One region of the Kitasatospora hibisci genome, then DNA from elsewhere that is predicted to be linked to it. Evidence: predicted binding sites of a transcription regulator. Region 1 holds the regulator's gene; each other region holds the start of a gene.

Region 1 (4,294 bases):
GGACAATCGCAGGGATTATTCGCTGTTCCAACGCCGGGAAGAGGCGTTAGTTGATCGTCCACCGAGCAGAGTCACCAGTCCACTGATGCCTGGTGGCATCCGTCTGCATGGCAGAGAGATGACACCCTCTGACGTGAGTGCGCCCGTGACAGTCAGAACTGCCGTGTGGCACCATCTGATCGTTTGACGGTGCGTCGCGCGTGTATTCGATCCGACGTGCCACTAGAGGATGAGGTGCGCGCATGTCTCGTATACGTCGGGCTGCTCGGACGGTCATGGTGACGATGGCCGCCGGCGTCCTCGTGATGCTTGGCGCCAGTGCTTTTGCCACTGGCCATCATGCTGATCGTTCCGTTCATGTCAATTACTCGGTTTCCGAGGACGGCGCGAACGGTGTTTCCGATCAGGCTTCCGCTCTGCTGCTGGACCAGGACCACTCCTGGACCTGACGGTCGGTTGGGCTGCGAATCTCGCCGCTCACCCGTTCCCGGGGGCGGCGGGATTGGCAGGCCCGTGGTGGGACTCCCGTGACGACCGCGCCAGCGCGTACCCCAGCTGGAACAGCGATTCCACCTTGTAGTCCTCCCGCATCTCGGCGAGGTGGCGGGCCAGGGTGCGTTCGCTGATGCCGAGCCGGCGGGCGATGACTCTGTGGTTGGTGCCGTCGAGCAGCAGGTCGATGATCGTCTGCCGCATCCGGGACACCACCTGCTGGGGGACGGTCCGCCCGCCGCTGAAGTCGAGCCCGCGGTTCCAGTTGCGCTCGAACACCTCGTGCGTGAGGAAGTGGATGACCGCCGGGTCGTGGATGAACGCGGCCAGGTTCAGGTCCTCGGCCACCGGAATGACGGCCAGCGCCCGGTCGACGATGATCAGCCGGGTGTACGGCTCGTCCAGCGTGCGGAACCTCCCGCCGGCCTCGGTGAGCGTCGCCACGTAGTCTCTGGTCGGCGCGTGGTACCGGGTGCTCGGGTGGTAGATGGTCCGTGCGGAGATTCCCCGCCGCAAATCCTCGATGTCCTCGGCGAGGGTTTGGGAGAGGACCTCCGGAGGCCGGGGACCGCCGGGCTGGGCGGCGAGCACCTCTTCCTTCGCCGAGGCGACCGCGTGATTGATGCGCTGATTGATGATCGCCTTGCCGCGGACGTATTCGACCGTCCCCCCGGTCGCGTCCGGGTTGTGAAAGGCGTCGGCGAGCCCCTGGAGGTCGCCGGGTATGGCTATTGCGCGGGCCAGGAGTTCCAGCGCCTGGCGCTGCCAGGTCGCGCTCAGGCCGGACGAGAGCTGCTGCGGATCGGCGGCCAGCAGAACGTGCGGATCATCTGTGTCGGGGACGAGAAGGCCGATGTCCAGCAGTTCGCTGAGATAGCTGTACTCGGATTCCGCCACTTCCTTGCGCGCGATACGGCCGTGCGTGCGGATAACCGCGAGATAGAGATCGTGGGCGCCTGAGGACAGGGTGCCCTGCGTGCCGACGCCCGCGGTGGAGTCGTCCCTCCCGCTCATTCGCGGCTCCTTCTCGACGACAGATTGGCTCCAGGACTGTACGCGCCCCCGCCGGCGATCTTAGGTCGTGGGTCGGGTTCGGGATCAGGCATTGTTCCACCGGTTCGCGGTGGGGCTGTCGAGTGGCAGCCTCTCATCAAACACCGAGCCGCCGGCACCCCCCGTTCAGGAGGGAACCGGCGGCCGTCGGTGAGTGGGCCGGTCAGCGCTTCGGCCGCCAGACGACCAGCGCGCTCGACTGGGTCGGCGGCTGGTACGGGACGAGATCGCGGCGGTACGAGGCGTGCACGGCGGCCTCGCGCTGCTGGAGCGTGGTGGCGGCGCCCTCCAGCGAGTCGATCAGTTCCGCTATGCGGGACTGGAGCGCGGTGACCTGGTTCTCCAGCTCGATGATCCGCTTGATGCCGGCCAGGTTGATGCCCTCGTCCTGGGAGAGCCGCTGGACCTCGCGCAGCTGCTGGATGTCCCGGGCCGAGTAGCGCCGCCCGCGGCCGGCGGTGCGGTCCGGGCAGACCAGGCCGAGCCGGTCGTACTGGCGCAGGGTCTGCGGGTGCAGGCCGGAGAGCTCGGCCGCGACCGAGATCACGTACACCGGGGTGTCCTCGGTGAGGACGTACTGCGGCGGCGGGGCGGTGCGGCGGGCGCGCGGTGCGGCGGACCCGGGCAGGCCCTCGCCGATCCCGGGGCCGATCGGGCCGCGCGCGTTGCTGTCGGGGGTCATCTGGTCGTCACGCTCCCTCCGCCGCCTTGAAGAGGGCGGCACGCGGGTCGTCCGAGGCGGTGGCCTCGCGGTACTGCTCCAGGGCCGTCAGCGCGTCGCCGGTGACGTGCTGCGGCACCACGACCTCCACGGTGACCAGGAGGTCGCCGCGGGTGCCGTCCTTGCGGGTGGCGCCCTTGCCGCGGGCCCGCAGGGTGAGGCCGTTGGCACTGCCCGGGGGCAGCTTGAGCTTCACCGAGGGGCCGTTCAGCGTCGGTACCTCGATGGTGCCGCCCAGAGCGGCCTCGGGGAAGGAGACCGGGACGGTCACGGTGAGGTTGTCGGCCTTGCGGCCGAAGACCGGGTGCGGGTCGACGTGCACGGTGACGTAGAGGTCGCCGGGCTGGCCGCCGCGCTCGCCCTGGGCACCCTTGCCCTTGAGGCGGATGCGCTGGGCGTCCTGGACGCCGGCCGGGATCCGCACCTGCATGGTGCGGGCCGAGCTGGCCCGGCCGCTGCCGTGGCAGTCGGGGCACGGGTCGTCGACGATCATGCCCCGGCCGCGGCAGTCCCGGCAGGGCTCGGACAGGGCGAAGGCGCCCTGTCCGCGGCTGACGGTGCCGGCGCCGACACAGGTCGGACAGACCCGGGGGGTGGTGCCGGCCTTGGCGCCGGTGCCGCTGCAGGTGCGGCAGGGGGCCTGGCTGGTCATCCGCAGCGGGACGGTCGCGCCGTCGACGGCCTCCTCGAAGGAGAGCGTCACCTCGGTCTCGACGTCGGCGCCTCGCCGCGGCTGGGCCTGCCGGCCGCCGCCGCGGTTGAAGAGGCCGCCGAAGACGTCGCCGAGGCCGCCGCCGGAACCGCCCTGGCTGCCGCTGAAGAGGTCGCCGAAGTCGAAGCCGTAGTTGCCGCCGCCGGGGCCGCCGGCGCGGAAGCCGCCGCTGGCGAAGAGGGCGCGCGCCTCGTCGTACTCCTTGCGGCGCTTCTCGTCCGACAGGACGTCGTAGGCCTCGGAGATGTCCTTGAAGCGGTCCTCGGCCTTGGTGTCGCCCTTGTTGGCGTCGGGGTGGAACTCGCGCGCCAGCTTGCGGTAGGTCTTCTTGATCTCGGTGGCGGAGGCGTCCTTGGGCACGCCGAGGACCTTGTAGTAGTCCTTCTCCACGAAATCCTTGCCGCTCATGCGCCCACCTCGCTCCGCTCGGCGGCCGCTTCGCGGAACGCGCACCTCTCGACGATTCGCTCGCTTCGCACGCTCATGCGCCCACCTCGCTCCGCTCGGCGGCCGCTTCGCGGAACGCGCACCTCTCGACGATTCGCTCGCTTCGCACGCTCATGCGCTCCCGCCACCTCCCAGAGTCAACAGTTACGGCGCCAACAGGTACGGCGCTGCGGAGCCGGCCGCCGTACTGGCCGGCGTACGACTCCGCAGCGCACAGGGTCTCAGCTGTCACAGGTGGTCAGCTGTCCGCGCCACCGTCAGCCTCGTCCGAGTCCGCGGACTTCGCGGACTTCCCGGACTCGGCGTCCGGGGCGGAGGTGGTCTGGGTACCGGGCTGGGGCTCCGCCACCGCCACCATCGCCGGGCGGATGATCCGCTCGCCGATCCGGTAGCCGGGCTGGAGGATCTGGACACAGGTGTCCTCGGTGACGTCCGAGGAGTAGCTGTGCATCAGCGCCTCGTGCATGGTCGGATCGAAGGGCTCGCCCTCCTTGCCGAACTGCTGCAGGCCCAGCTTGGCGACGACGGTCTCCAGCGACTCGGCGACGGACTTGAAGCCGCCCGTCACCTCGCCGTGCTCGCGGGCCCGGCCGATGTCGTCCAGGACCGGGATCAGGGACTCCAGGATGTTGGAGACCGCGATCTCGCGCACCGTCAGCCGGTCGCGCTCGACGCGCTTGCGGTAGTTCTGGTACTCGGCCTGGAGGCGCTGGAGGTCCGCGGTCCGCTCGGCCAGCTCGCGCTTGGCCACGGCGACGTCCTCGTCGGAGCCCGCCGCGGCGGCCTCCTCGGCCGCCTTGACCACGGCCTCCTCGGCGGCGGAGTCGTCGCCGGGCTCAGCACCCTGCGGCTTCTCCGTCATGCCGCAC
Region 2 (4,294 bases), 3.5 Mb from region 1:
CCGATCCAGCTGCCACTGCCGCAGTCGCCCAGCAACTGGCCCCAGCCGTCGGCCCGTTGCCAGCCCGCGCCAGGACGGTGGCCGATCGCCACCAGCCCCGTGCCGGCCGTGACGGTCACGCCGGCCCGGGTGCCGAGGGCTCCGACGTGGGCGGCGACGGCGTCCCCGGCCAGGACCAGCCTTCCCGCCCCGGTGGCGCGGGCCAGCGGACGAGGAAGCCCGGCGACCAGGTCACGGCCGAGCAGCGCCATCCCGGTCGCACCGACGGCGACCGCACCGATGTGCGCTTGGTGCGGCAACTCGGCCGTCAGTGATGCGAGTTCGGGGATCAGTCGGGCCAGCAGCGCGCCGGCGTCATGGCCGGCGGCCGCGATCCGCGCGGCGACCGGCAGGTCGCGGGTCCGCGCGCCGGCGAGGTCGTCCGACCGGTCGGCCGGGGCGAGGGCGAGCCGGGCGCCGGTACCGCCGACGTCGATGCCGACCACCCACACGGCAGCGACCGGGATCGGGGGCGGGGTCCTGGCCGGCCCCGCTGCCGCGCCGCGGTCACCGGCGTGGGTGCTCGCCCTCCCCGCCATCGGATCCCCCTGCTCCACCCGGTTCACCCGTTCCACCGCCGCCTCCCTCTCCCCCGGCGTTCCCCGCCCCGCCCGGGCCACGCCCCACGGGCGGGGGCCGGCGTCAGGGCCCACCCCACCCCGGCCCGGCCCGGCCCCGGCCCGGCGTCGGCTCAGCCCGTCCCGCCCCTCGGCTTGTCCTCGTCCACGATCTCGGCGTCGACGACCTCCTCCTCCCCCGCGCCGGCCTCTCCGCCGCCGGTACCACCCTGGGCCCCGGCGGCCTGCGCACCGGACGCCTGGCCACCCGCGGACTGGGCGTAGAGCGCCGCACCGATCTTCTGCGCGACCACCACCGCCCGGTCCATCGCGGCGCGGACGGCTACGGCGTCCTCACCCTTCAGCGTCTCCCGAAGCTCCGAAAGGGCCGCCTCCACCTCGGACTTCACGTCCTCGGGCACCTTGCCGGGGTTGTCGGCGAGGACCTTCTCGGTCGAGTAGACGAGCTGCTCTGCCTGGTTCCGCGTCTCCGCCGCCTCCTTGCGCAGCCGGTCCTCCTCCGCGTGCTGCTCCGCCTCGCGCATCATCCGCGCGATGTCGTCCTTCGGCAGCGCCGAGCCGCCGGTGACGGTCATCTTCTGCTCCCGCCCCGTCCCGAGGTCCTTGGCACCGACGTGCATGATGCCGTTGGCGTCGATGTCGAAGGTGACCTCGATCTGGGGCAGGCCGCGGGGGGCCGGCGGCAGGCCGGTCAGCTCGAACATGCCGAGCCTCTTGTTGTACGCGGCGATCTCGCGCTCGCCCTGGTAGACCTGGATCTGCACGGACGGCTGGTTGTCCTCGGCCGTGGTGAAGATCTCGGAGCGCTTGGTCGGGATCGTGGTGTTGCGCTCGATCAGCCTGGTCATGATGCCGCCCTTGGTCTCGATGCCGAGGGACAGCGGGGTGACGTCGAGCAGCAGGACGTCCTTGACCTCGCCCTTCAGCACGCCGGCCTGGAGCGAGGCGCCCACGGCGACGACCTCGTCCGGGTTGACGCCCTTGTGCGGGTCCTTGCCGGTGAGCGACTTGACCAGCTCCGTGACGGCCGGCATCCGGGTCGAGCCGCCCACCAGGATCACGTGGTCGATGTCCGAGACCTGGATCCCCGCGTCCTCCACGGCCTGGTGGAACGGTCCGCGGCAGCGCTCCAGCAGGTCGGAGGTGAGCTGTTCGAACTGGGCCCGGGTGAGCTTCTCCTCCAGGTGCAGCGGCCCGTCGGCGGAGGCACTCACGTAGGGCAGGTTGATCGTCGTCTCGGTGGCCGAGGAGAGCTCGATCTTGGCCTTCTCGGCGGCCTCGCGCAGCCGCTGCGCGGCCATCCTGTCCTTGGACAGGTCGACCCCGTAGCCGTTCTTGAACTGCCGCACCAGGTGGTCGACGACCTTCTGGTCCCAGTCGTCACCGCCGAGACGGGTGTCACCGTTGGTGGAATTCACCTCGACGACCCCCTCGCCGATCTCCAGCAGCGAGACGTCGAAGGTGCCGCCGCCGAGGTCGAAGACCAGGATCGTCTGGTCGTTCCCCTTGTCCAGGCCGTAGGCCAGCGCGGCGGCCGTCGGCTCGTTGACGATGCGCAGCACCCGCAGGCCGGCGATCTCGCCCGCCTCCTTGGTCGCGGTGCGCTGGGAGTCGTTGAAGTACGCGGGGACGGTGACCACGGCATCGGTCACGTCCTCGCCCAGGTAGGACTCGGCGTCCCGCTTCAGCTTCTGCAGTACCCGGGCGGAGATCTCCTGCGCGGTGTACCTCTTGCCGTCGACGTCCCCGGTCTCGGGAAAGCGCCACTGCGCATCGCCGACGTGCCGCTTCACCGACCGGGCCGTACGGTCGACGTTGGTCACCGCCTGGCGCTTGGCCACCTCGCCGACCAGCACCTCGCCGCCCTTGGCGAACGCGACCACCGACGGCGTGGTGCGGGCACCCTCAGCGTTCGGCACGACGGCGGGCTCACCGCCCTCCAGCACGCAGACGACGGAGTTGGTGGTGCCCAGGTCGATCCCGACTGAGCGAGCCATCGTGGTCCTCCCTCCTGAGCGACCCGGCCGACGCCGGGCCGCACGCCCGCACCGGATCGTGCGGGCGCACCGCCGCCCGGCGGGGCCTTGCCGCCGCTCTTCGCGACCGCTCATGAAAGTTGAGCGGATTCGTGTCAATTCAATTGTCACTCGATGCTGCCGGTAACGCCGCCCGGCGCGGGCGCCGGCGCTCCGGGCGACCGATCGCCGCGCTCCGACGGGCCACGCTCCGACCGCACCACGACCCGCCCGGGTCGGCCGGCCCCGCGAACCGGCACTGACCTGCGGCGCGCGGCCACGGGATCACCCGGGCGGGCGGCGACGACGGGCCCGGGCCGGGCGGGGGAAGTAGCGTGATGTGCCTGGCCCGACCGGTTCCTCCCGGTCCGCCCGGATCCGATCGTTCTGTCCGAAGCTGTCTTCACCCGCTGCCGGAGGAGGCCCGATGGGCGTGCCAGCCGCTCGCATCGTGTTCGACGAGATCGACCGTTCGGCCGTCGCGGACGCGGTGACCGAGATCCTCGCCACCGGCGCGCTGACGCTCGGCCCGTGGACCGAGCGGTTCGAGCAGGCCTTCGCCGCCGAGCACGGCGCCGCGCACGCGGTCGCCGTCGCCAGCGGGACGGCCGCACTGGAGATCGCGCTGCGGACCGTCGACGTCCGGGACCGCGACGTGGTCGTCCCGGCCGTCACCTTCTACGCGACCGCCGCCGCCGTCGTGCACGCGGGCGGCCGGCCGGTCATCGCCGACGTGGACGCGCAGACCTTGGCGCTGAGCCCCGCCACCCTGGAGACGGCGCTCACCCCGGACACCGCGGCCGTCGTCCTCGTGCACATCGGCGGGCTGGTCACCCCCGCGGTGGACGCCCTGCGCGCGATCTGCGACCGCCGGGGCGTCCCGCTGGTCGAGGACGCCGCCCACGCCCACGGCAGCACCCACGGCGGGCGCGCCGCCGGCACCTTCGGCCTGGCCGGCGCCTTCTCGTTCTACCCGACCAAGGTCACCACCAGCGGCGAGGGCGGCATGATCCTCACCGACTCCGCCGAGCTGCGCGACGAGGCCCGGATCTACCGCGACCAGGGCAAGGGCTCGTTCACCACCAACCACCACGTCCGGCTCGGCGCCTCCTGGCGGATGAGCGAGCTGAACGCCGCCGTCGGCACGGTGCACCTGCGCCGGCTCAAGGAGTTCGTGGAGACAAGGCGGCAGGTCGCCCAGCGCTACGACGAGGCGCTCGCCGCGCTCGACGGCCTGCAGCCGATCACCGAGCCGGCCGGATCCCGCGGCAACTACTACAAGTACGTGGCGCTGCTGCCGCCCGGCGTCGACCGCGCCGCGTTCAAGCGGGCCGTGGCCGAGGACTTCGACGTCCGCCTCTCCGGCGAGGTGTACGACCTGCCACTGCACCTGCAGCCGGTGCTCGCCCCCTATCGGCGGGGCCCGCTTCCGGTCGCCGAGGACCTCTGCGCGCGCCAGATCTGCCTGCCGGTGCACTCCGACATGACCGAGGACGAGACCGACCAGGTGATCGAGGCGGTCACGGCCGTCCACCGGCGGCTCGCCGGGTGATGCCGGAGCCGCCCCGGCGGGCGGCCCGAGAGAGTCCGTCCCAGAGTGCCCGTCCGAGCCGTCCGCCGAAGCGGACGAACCCCCGGGCGGGCCGGAGAAGGAGAGAGATC
Region 3 (4,294 bases), 1.1 Mb from region 1:
TCCTTCGGGACGGCCCCGGCGGGGACGTGCAGGTGCACGCCGCGGTCCCGCAGCGAGGTGACCGGCAGTTCGAGCTCGGCGCCGCGCGAGCGCAGGAAGGAGAGCGCGATGTGTGCCGACTCCTTCATCACGTCGCCCAGCTGCCCGGTCAGGGTGAGCCCGGTACCGCCGGTCTCGGCGTCGGCGAGCGAGGCCTCGATGTAGAGGACGTCGCCGCCGGCGCCGGTCACCGCGAGGCCGGTGGCCACGCCGGGCACGGCGGTGCGCCGCTCGGCCGGTTCCTGGGCGGACTCGGGGACGTGGTGCGGCCGGCCGATCAGGGCGCGCAGGTCGTCGGCGCCGATCGCGGCGGGCAGCTCGCGCTCGCCCAGCTCGCTCTGCGCGGCGATCTTGCGCAGCACCCGGGCGATCGAGCGTTCGAGGTTCCGCACGCCGGCCTCGCGGGTGTACTCGCCGGCCAGTCGGCGCAGCGCCTCCTCGTCGACCGCGGCCTCCCCGGTCTTCAGGCCGGCCCTCTCCAGCTGGCGCGGGAGCAGGTGGTCGCGGGCGATGACGACCTTCTCGTCTTCGGTGTAGCCGTCCAGCCGGACCAGCTCCATCCGGTCGAGCAACGGCTCGGGGATGGCCTCCAGCACGTTGGCGGTGGCGAGGAAGACGACGTCGGAGAGGTCGAGCTCGACCTCCAGGTAGTGGTCCCGGAAAGTGTGGTTCTGCGCCGGGTCCAGCACCTCAAGCAGGGCGGCCGCCGGGTCGCCGCGGTAGTCGGAGCCGACCTTGTCGATCTCGTCCAGCAGGACCACCGGGTTCATCGAGCCGGCCTCCTTGACGGCCCGCACCAGGCGGCCGGGCAGTGCGCCGACGTACGTGCGCCGGTGACCGCGGATCTCGGCCTCGTCCCGGACGCCGCCGAGCGCCACCCGCACGAACTTGCGGCCCATGGCCCGGGCCACCGACTCGCCGAGCGAGGTCTTGCCGACGCCGGGCGGGCCGACCAGCGCGAGCACCGCGCCGCCGCGCCGCCCGCCGACCAGCCCGAGGCCCTGGTCGGCCCGGCGCTTGCGGACCGCCAGGTACTCGACGATCCGGTCCTTCACGTCGGCCAGGCCGGAGTGGTCGGCGTCCAGCACCGCGCGGGCGCCGGCGATGTCGTAGGCGTCCTCGGTGCGCTCGTTCCACGGCAGCTCCAGGACGGTGTCCAACCAGGTGCGGATCCAGGAACCCTCCGGCGACTGGTCGGAGGCCCGCTCCAGCTTGTCGACCTCCTTGAGCGCGGCCTCGCGGACCTTCTCGGGCAGGTCGGCGGCCTCCACCCGGGCGCGGTAGTCGCCCTCCTCGTCGGCCAGGTCGCCGTTCAGCTCGGCCAGCTCCTTGCGGACGGCCTCCAGCTGGCGGCGGAGCAGGAACTCCTTCTGCTGCCTGGCCACGCCCTCCTCGACGTCCTTGCGGATGGTGTCGTTGACCTCCTCCTCGGCGAGGTGGTCGCGCAGCAGCGTCAGCGCGTACTCCAGCCGGGCCACCTGGTCGGCCTCCAGCAGCACCTTGAGCTTCTGCTCGGCGGTGACGAAGGGCGCGTAGCCGATGTTGTCGGCCAGCTCGCCGACGCCCTCGATCTGGGCCACGCGGTCGACGATCTGCCAGGCGCCGCGCTTGCGCAGCCACTGGGTGGAGAGCGCCTTGTACTCCTTGACCAGCTCGGCTGCACGCCCGGCCACCGGGGTGCCGACCGAGGACTCCCGGAACGGCGTGGTCTCCACCCAGAGCGCGGCGCCGGGCCCGGTGGTGCCGACGCCGATCCGGACCCGGCGCACGGCGCGGACCAGCGCGGCCGGGTCGCCGTCGGCCAGCCGGCCGACCTGCTCGACGGTGGCGAGGGTGCCCGCCGCCGCGTACGAGCCGTCCACCCGCGGGACCAGCAGGACCTGGGGCTTGCCGGTGCCGGCGGCCGCGGCCCGCGCGGCCTCCACCGCGGCGCGCACCTCGGTGTCCTTCAGGTCCAGCGGGACGACCATGCCCGGGAGCACGACCTCGTCGTCGAGCGGCAGCACGGGCAGGGTGAGCGGTGTGGACGTCGATGCCATGATCTCTCCCCAGTCAGTGAACTTGAGCTGACCTGACTAAGGTTTGGCAAGCCTCGGATGTTCCCCGCCCCCTGTTCGCCGTGAGCGAACAGGGAGGGGTGCCGGAGGGCCCGTCAAAAGCACCTGCGAGGGGTCACATCCGGTCGAGCACCGCGGCCCCGCCGGACGCGGAGGGCGCGGCGGGCGCGGCGGGGGCGCCCGCCGGCACCGGGGCCTGGGCGACCGCCCCGGGGTGGTGCGCACGCCGGTCGGGGACGCGGCGCAGCCAGCGCCAGAGCGCCACCCCGGCCAGCAGCGCCGCCGGGTGGCCGATCCCCGTCACCAGGTCCTGGTCGGTGGTGTACTGGTCGGCGAGCAGCAGAGCGGCACCGCCCAGGGCGAGCAGCCGGCCGCGCGAGCGGAGCAGCCCCGCCAGGGCGGCGAGGCTGGCCAGCACGCCGTAGCTGACGCCGATGTCCAGGCGGTCGAGCTCGGCGGGCTCCAGCCGCCCGGTCGCCACGGCGGCGATCACCACGGCCTGCGAGAGCACCGTCGCGGCGATGTGGCCGGTCGCGAACACCGCCGCCGCCCGCCCCGCGCCGACGCGGCGCTCCAGCGGTGCGACGGTGAGGGCGAAGGCCCAGAGGTACGGCATCCAGACCGTCCCGGCCACCCAGAAGCCGCTGAGCAGCAGCGCGCGCAGCGGGTGGTGCAACAGGTTGTCCCCGTCCGAGCTGGACGCCTCCTGCAGGCGGAGCACCAGGTCCGGGTCGGCGAGCATCGCGAAGGTGGTGGTGGCGCCGACGACGGCGACGTAGCCGAGCGCGAAGGGGTTGCGCCGCGGGGTCGGCACCCGGGCCAGCAGCCAGCCCAGCAGGACCGACCGTAGACCGAGCCGCAGCATCCCGTACGGCGGCCCGGAACCGGTGCCCGCGCCGGGCCCTCGGCGTGGCCCGCTCCGCTCGGCGCCGATCCGCAGCCCCGCCATGCCGCCTCCGCTCCAGACCCCGCAGCCCTCGGCTCCCCGTCCGGTGCCCAACGTACCGGCGAACGCCGGAAATCCCGCCCCCCGATCCTTGTCGTGGCCACGTTACGTCCGGGCCCTGGGAGTCGGCTGGGAAATCCCCGTGAAGATCGGCGGGCCGGCTGCAGCCGGAACCCCGGTATTTGGTCCGGACCATCCCTCTGTTTACGCACGAGTAGCGGCTCTGACCGGCGGCTAGGCGTCAACTGGACTGCATACATACCGTTACGCAGTGAAAATTCGCCGGGTAAGGTATCGGCCCGTGCCCACTTCCGAGTGGGTCCGAGGGCGGCCCGACAAGCCGGCCCGCGGGCCGGAAACGTCCGGTCCACCTGCCGGGAACCACCCGTTGTCCGTACGCTGCGGAGTGCGCGGGAGACGTGGGCAGTCCACACCTGTCCACCGATCCACGCGCGTTCGAAACGGGACGGCGGACCCGGCACAGTCCACGACGGAACAAGACTACGAGCGGAGCCCCGCCATCCCCACAGGTGGCCGGCCCGCAGCCCTGGGGGCGGTGGCGTGACCGTGACAGAAATTCAGCAGGACAACCACAACAGCGGCGGCACGGTGAGCAGCCAGCGCAGAGTGCTGGTGGTGGAGGACGAACCCACGATCGCGGAGTCGATCGCGGCCCGACTGGGCGCGGAGGGCTTCAAGGTCGCCGTGGCCCACGACGGTCCGGGCGCGGTCGACGGCTTCCACACCTGGCAGCCTGACCTGGTCGTCCTCGACATCATGCTGCCCGGGTTCGACGGCCTGGAAGTGTGCCGCCGGATCCAGGCCCAGCGCCCGGTGCCGGTTCTGATGCTGACCGCCCGCGACGACGAGACGGACCTGCTGGTCGGCCTCGGCGTCGGGGCGGACGACTACATGACCAAGCCGTTCTCCATGCGGGAGCTGGCGGCCCGGGTCAACGTGCTGCTGCGCCGCGTCGAGCGCGCCCAGCAGGCGGCCCGCACGCCCGCGCTCGGCAGCCTGCGCTTCGGCGAGCTGGAGATCGATCACGTGCAGCGGCGGGTCCGGCTGTCCTCGGGCGACGTCCACCTGACGCCGACCGAGTTCGACCTGCTCGCCTGCCTGGCCGCCCAGCCGCGCGCCGTGCTCACCCGCGAGCAGCTGCTGGCCGAGGTCTGGGACTGGACGGACGCGTCCGGCACCCGCACCGTCGACAGCCACGTCAAGGCGCTGCGCCGCAAGATCGGCGCCAGCT

What was found. Region 1 encodes HspR, which represses chaperone genes until heat shock. Its sites were predicted from a motif close to TTGAGNNNNNNNNNCTCAA; they were not measured.
Region 2: a site for HspR is predicted at 2,734-2,752, ahead of dnaK (molecular chaperone DnaK). Genes of this name have one in related genera too.
Region 3: a site for HspR is predicted at 2,101-2,119, ahead of lon (endopeptidase La). Genes of this name have one in related genera too.

What each region holds. Positions count from the first base shown of each region.
Region 1 is NZ_CP171642.1:4,205,333-4,209,626, forward strand. Features, by position in the region: gene ACF9IK_RS18125 (hypothetical protein) at 276-449, shown strand; gene ACF9IK_RS18130 (helix-turn-helix domain-containing protein) at 478-1,506, opposite strand; gene ACF9IK_RS18135 (heat shock protein transcriptional repressor HspR) at 1,709-2,227, opposite strand; gene dnaJ (molecular chaperone DnaJ) at 2,235-3,386, opposite strand; gene grpE (nucleotide exchange factor GrpE) at 3,664-4,287, opposite strand; gene dnaK (molecular chaperone DnaK) at 4,284-4,294, opposite strand, start outside.
Region 2 is NZ_CP171642.1:703,250-707,543, forward strand. Features, by position in the region: gene ACF9IK_RS03275 (N-acetylglucosamine kinase) at 1-614, opposite strand, end outside; gene dnaK (molecular chaperone DnaK) at 731-2,614, opposite strand; gene ACF9IK_RS03285 (DegT/DnrJ/EryC1/StrS family aminotransferase) at 3,066-4,184, shown strand.
Region 3 is NZ_CP171642.1:3,083,273-3,087,566, forward strand. Features, by position in the region: gene lon (endopeptidase La) at 1-2,078, opposite strand, end outside; gene ACF9IK_RS13070 (rhomboid-like protein) at 2,212-3,045, opposite strand; gene ACF9IK_RS13075 (response regulator transcription factor) at 3,610-4,294, shown strand, end outside.